2 linked regions of the Hyalangium ruber genome follow. The protein of the gene in region 1 binds, or shares a complex with, the protein of each later gene. Links are inferred from orthologs where the notes say so. Each region holds a gene or a part of one and is shown on either strand. Other genes may lie near its edges.

Evidence for each region. The genes of interacting proteins can lie anywhere in the genome.
Region 2: the proteins of SYV04_RS03200 (region 1) and dnaN are in contact, whole or in part, in a solved structure (PDB 1OK7), measured with the Escherichia coli proteins. The link is inferred for Hyalangium ruber from one-to-one orthologs.

What each region holds. Positions count from the first base shown.
Region 1 is NZ_JAXIVS010000001.1:783,837-786,625, forward strand. It holds SYV04_RS03200 (DNA polymerase IV), read left to right. Parts: upstream 1-689; coding sequence 690-1,889; downstream 1,890-2,789. Other genes in the region: SYV04_RS03190 (RluA family pseudouridine synthase), read left to right, coding at 1-253; SYV04_RS03195 (secondary thiamine-phosphate synthase enzyme YjbQ), read right to left, coding at 234-647; SYV04_RS03205 (multidrug effflux MFS transporter), read right to left, coding at 2,086-2,789. UniProt on the Escherichia coli protein: Poorly processive, error-prone DNA polymerase involved in translesion repair and untargeted mutagenesis. Copies undamaged DNA at stalled replication forks, which arise in vivo from mismatched or misaligned primer ends.
Region 2 is NZ_JAXIVS010000010.1:257,443-260,283, reverse strand. It holds dnaN (DNA polymerase III subunit beta), read left to right. Parts: upstream 1-788; coding sequence 789-1,895; downstream 1,896-2,841. Other genes in the region: SYV04_RS27705 (sialidase family protein), read left to right, coding at 1,955-2,841; msrB (peptide-methionine (R)-S-oxide reductase MsrB), read right to left, coding at 36-452; SYV04_RS27720 (DUF6748 domain-containing protein), read right to left, coding at 1-11. UniProt on the Escherichia coli protein: Confers DNA tethering and processivity to DNA polymerases and other proteins. Acts as a clamp, forming a ring around DNA (a reaction catalyzed by the clamp-loading complex) which diffuses in an ATP-independent manner freely and bidirectionally along dsDNA.

The sequences.
Region 1 (2,789 bases):
GGTGGAGGTGCAAATTCTCACGGGCGTGCTGCACCAGGTGCGCGCGCACATGGCGGGCGTGGGAGCGCCGCTGGTGGGCGACACGCTCTACGGCGGACGCGAGGAGCCGGGGCTCACGCGGTTCTTCCTGCACGCCCAGGTGCTGGGCTTCACGCACCCGGTGACGGGCAAGCAGGTGAAGGTGGAGAGCCCTCTGCCTGCGGACCTTACCGCGGTGCTCCAGCAGCACGGGCTCACTCGCCCATCACCTTGATGATGACGCGCTTGCGGCGCTGCCCATCGAACTCGGCGTAGAACACCTGCTGCCAGGGCCCGAGGTCCATCTTCCCCGCGGTGACGGGGATGATCACCTGATGGTGGACGAGCAGGGACTTGAGGTGCGCGTCCCCATTGTCCTCTCCGGTGCGGTGGTGGCGGTAGTCGGGCCCGTGGGGCGCGAGCTCCTGGAGCCACTCCCAGATATCCTCGTGAAGCCCGGACTCGTCGTCATTGACGAAGACCCCGGCGGTGATGTGCATGGCGGAGACGAGCACCATGCCCTCCTGGATGCCACTCTTGCGCACCAACCCCGCCACGGTGTCCGTGAGGCGGACGAGCTCGCGCCGCGACTTCGTCTCGAACCAGAGGTACTCGGTGAGGGTCTTCATTTCGATGCCCCGTCGGGAAGGTTCGCTACAGTGATGACCGCCATGCGCGCCATCATCCACGTCGACATGGACGCCTTCTACGCGTCCGTGGAGCAGCGGGACAATCCGTCGCTGAAGGGCAAGCCGGTCATCGTCGGTGGGCATGCGCAGCGCGGAGTGGTGGTGGCGGCCTCCTACGAGGTGCGGCCCTTCGGCGTGCGCAGCGCGATGCCCATGGCGCGAGCGATGAAGCAAGCGCCACATGCCATCGTGGTGAAGCCCCGGTTCGCGGCGTACGCGGAGGCGAGCGAGCAGGTGTTCGCCATCTTCGAGCGCTACACGCCGCTCATTGAGCCGCTCTCACTGGACGAGGCCTTCCTGGACGTCACGGCCTCGGTGGGATTGTTCGGAGCACCGACGGACATCGCTCGGCGCATCCGCCGGGAGATCGCTGACGAGCTGAAGCTGCCGGCCTCGGCGGGCATTGCCTCGGTGAAGTTCGTGGCGAAGATCGCCTCGGACCTGGCCAAGCCCAACGGGCAGCGCGAGGTGCCTCCCCAGGAGACGGTGGCGTTCCTGGCGGGGCTGCCGGTGTCGCGCCTGTGGGGCGTGGGACCGAAAACCGAGGAGGAGCTGAAGCGCGCCGGGCTGAAGACGATCGGCGACGTGGCGGCGCGGGACGTGGCGTGGCTGGAGCAACGCCTGGGCTCGAGCGGGCGTCAGCTCTGGGAGCTGTCCCAGGGGCTGGATGATCGCGAGGTGGTGCCAGACCGGGCCGCCAAGAGCGTGGGCGCGGAGGACACGTTCGAGGAGGACCTGACGGGCGTGGACCTCCTGCGACCGCACGTGCATGCCCAGGCGCTGCGCGTGGGCCGGCGGTTGCGGAAGGCGGGCGTGAAGGGCCGCGTGGTGCAGCTCAAGGTGAAGTTCTCGGACTTCAACGTCATCACCCGGCGCACCACCCTCTCCTCCCCCACGGATGACGGGCAGGGGATCTACCGCGCGGCGCTGGAGCTGCTCGAGCGCTCGCACGAGAACAAACCCATCCGGCTCACGGGCGTGTCGGTGCAGTCGTTCGACGCGCAAGAGCCCCAGCAATTGGGCCTCTTCACCACGCCCAACGCGCCGCCTCCGCGCAGCGCGAAGCTCAACGCGACGCTCGACCGCATCGCCGAGCGTTTCGGCTCCAAGGCCATCACCACCGCGGACATCGCGGAGAGTGGTGACTCCACGGACGATGACGACCGCTGGGGCCGGCACTGAGCAAGGGGCTCACTCCCAGATATCTGGGACCAGCCGCTCACTCCCAGATATCTGGGACCAGCCGCTCACTCCCAGATATCTGGGACCAGAGGCACACTTCACTCCTGGATATCCAGGAGTGAGCGCTCATCCGCCTCTAGGAATTTCAGCCTGTTACGCTGTGTGCCTTGCGTTAATGCCACACTCCCAGTGAACCTCAGGCGGCCCGCCGCAAATCCTGATGCACAGGCGTCCCGCCCTTCTCGCGGCCGAGCGTCAGCAGGGCCGTCACCCACGTCGCCACGGCGCACGTACCCATCACGGCCGCCATGGGCCACAAGGTGCCGTCATTGAGCAGCCCCACGAGAGACGAGGCCGTAGCCGAGATGGCGTACTGCGTGGAGCCCAGGACGGACGAGGCCACGCCAGCGCGCGACCCGTGGGCCTCCAGGGCCATCGCGGTGGAGTTCGGCAACACGAAGCCGAGGCTCAACAGGAAGACGAACAGGGCCGGAGCGATGGTGGGAACGCTGCCAGTCCCCGTGACCGCGAGCCCCACGAGGACGGCGCCCGCCAGGACCGGGAAGAGCGCCACCGTGACGGTGATGCGCGCGGGTGAGCGCACCGCCAGCAACCGCCGGTTGATCTGCGACGCCCCAATGAGCCCGATGGCGTTGAGCCCGAAGAGCCACGCGAAGTGTTTCGGAGAGACGTGGAGGAACTCCATGAACACGAAGGGCGAGCCGGAGATATAGGCAAACATGCTCGCCTGGGCGAACCCGCCCGCGAGCGTGGCGGCGATGAACCGCTTGTCCTGGAAGAGGGCACGAAGGTTCGTCCCCAGGGACACACGGTTCGCGGCAGCCCCCGCCGCGGTCTCGGCCCGCGGAATGGCGATGACCGAGAACACCAGCGTGGCGA
Region 2 (2,841 bases), on another replicon or contig:
CGGACGTTCATGACAGCCCTCGCGAGTCTCGGCGGTCAGCCCTTCTTCTCGAACTTAAGCGCCGCCGAGTTGATGCAGTAGCGTAGCCCCGTGGGCGCGGGCCCGTCCGGGAACACGTGCCCCAGGTGCCCCTCGCAGCGGCTGCACACTACCTCCGTACGGCGCATGGCGAACGAGAGGTCCTCGTGCTCGTCCACGTGGCTCTTCTCCAGCGGCGCGTAGAAGCTCGGCCAGCCGCAGCCCGACTCGAACTTGGTGTCCGAGGTGAACAGCGGGTTGCCGCACCCGGCGCACTGGTACGTGCCGGTGTCGTGGTGGTTCCACAGCGCCCCGGTGAACGCCCGCTCGGTCCCCTTCTTACGGAGGATGCGGTACTGCTCCGGGTCGAGCTCCTTCTTCCACTCCTCCTCCGTCTTGGTCACCTTCGAGGGCGGGTTCTTCGGTGTGTCCATGGCGGACCTCCTGCCTCCTTATATGCACGAGCCCCTGCTCGGGTTTCACGCCCGCCTGGAGGCGGGGCGGGGAGGCGAGGCAGGAGCCTACCTGTCGCGGCACGAAAATCTCGGACAACCTTCCGGGTTGGAATCGTGTAGAGTCTTCGGCCTCGGATTCACCCCAAGTGCGGAACCTACCTGAATCTCCGAGCAGGTGGGGACGGAATGGTTCCGTCCTCCGGCTTGCCCCGCCTACTGGAGCACGGAGCGGCGAGCCGGTTCGTTGACGCACCCCAATCCCCGGGCTACACCCCCCGGGCAGAGCCGTTCACCGAGGATCCAAGGAAGCCTCCGATGGAATTCCGCATCGCCACCGACGAGCTGAAGAGGGCCCTCCACCGCGCCCAGGGCATCGTGGAGCGCAAGACGACGATGCCCATCCTGGCCAACGTGCTCGTCAACGCCACCAAAAGCGGCGTCACGGTCACCGCCTTCGACCTGGACATCGGCATCGTCTCCGAGCACCCGGCCGAGGTGTCCAAGCCCGGCGCCATCACGGTCAGCGCCAAGTACGTCTTCGACATCGTCCAGAACCTGCCCGACGCGCAGGTGACGCTCAAGAAGCTGGCCAACAACTACGTGGACATCTCCAGCGGCTCGGCGCACTTCAAGATCGTCGGCATGGCCGCCGAGGAGTACCCCAAGCTGCCCAAGGAGGAGAACGCTCCGCTGGTGCAGGTCTCCGGCAACATCCTGCTGGAGATGATCAAGAAGACCCAGTTCGCCATCTCCTCGGACGAGACGCGCTACATCCTCAACGGCGTCTATTTCGAGCCCCAGTCCACCGGCAAGGTGCGCATGGTGGCCACCGACGGCCACCGCCTGTCGCTCATCGAGCGCGAGCTGCCCGGCGACTTCAAGCTCAAGGGCGGCGTCATCATCCCCCGCAAGGGCCTGATGGAGCTCAAGCGCCTGCTGGACGAGGCCCCCGACGCGGAGAGCCACCTGGGCTTCGCGGAGAACTCGGCGCTGTTCAAGAAGCCGGGCCTCACCATGGTGATGCGCCTCATCGACGGCCAGTTCCCCGAGTACCAGCGCGTCATCCCCAAGGAAGGCGAGAAGGTCATCCAGGTCTCCAAGGTACGCTTCCTGGAGAGCCTCAAGCGCATCGCCCTCTTGTCGGCCGACAAGAGCTACGCGGTGCGCATCGGCCTGGAGGAGAACAAGCTCCTCATCACCGCCAACAACCCGGACCTGGGCGAGGCCCGCGACGTGCTGGACGTGGCCTACCGGGGCGGGGACATCACCATCGGCTTCAACGCCCGCTACCTGACCGACGTGCTCACCGTCACCGAGACGGATGAGGTGTCCTTCGAGCTGGGCGACGAGCACAGCCCGGGCGTGCTCCACGCGCCGGGTGACCGCAGCTTCACCGCCGTGGTCATGCCGATGCGCGTCTGAGGCGCTCCCGGGCGGCTCCGCGAGGAGTGGGCTAGAGTCCACTCCCCGTGGGGGCCCCAATGTCCGTCTCGTTCCGTCTCGTCACCGCGCTGGGCGTGCTCGCGCTCCTGTGCGGCTGTCCCTCGAAGAAGCCCCAAGAGCCGCAGCTGGATGGCTCGGCGTTTCCGCTCGTCTACGTCACGCCGCCGGTGGAGGGCGCTGATCCGCGCGTCCTCCAGCAGGTGGAGGCGATGGGCGACAGCGTCTATCTGCTCTCCGCCAACGTGGTCGTCTCCTTCGACAGGCGCCGCACCTGGAAGGAGATCAACGCCGGGGCGCTCGGCTCCATCCACAAGTGGGTCTTCGTCACGCCCACCTCCGGCATTGCCCACACCGGCCAGCACGGGCTGGCCTATATCCAGCTCGACACGGACATCATCTACTACCTCAACGGGGAGCCGGGCTGGAGCGCGTGGGGGCTGCGCAACGGCGACACCCTCTTCACCGTGCGGCAGCAGGTGGACGCCGGCACCTCCCAGCGAGGCGATGAGACGGCTCGGGTGTGGCTCGGCCGTCGACAGCGATTCACCGAGGATGCGCCCTGGCCCGAGGTGGAGCTGCCGCCCCTGCCGTTCAGCTACCGCACGTACCAGCCCTCGGTTCACTTCACCGCCAATGGCGACATCTATGTGGCCTCCTACTTCGGGCTCCAGGTGTCGCGGGATGACGGTCAGACCTGGCAGCAGGTGCCTGTCATGCCCAACGAGCAGGGCTCGATCGATTGGAGAGGCGTGGACCTGTTCGTCACGCGCGCGGGCACCCTCTTCGCGCGCACGCCGAACATGACCTTCGTCTCGCACGACGGTGGCGCGAGCTGGGTGGGCGCGGCGATGCCCGGCGGCATCGGCAACCGGGGCTCCATGATGACGATGGAGGAGCCCGTGCCCGGCGAGCTGCACTTCCGGGA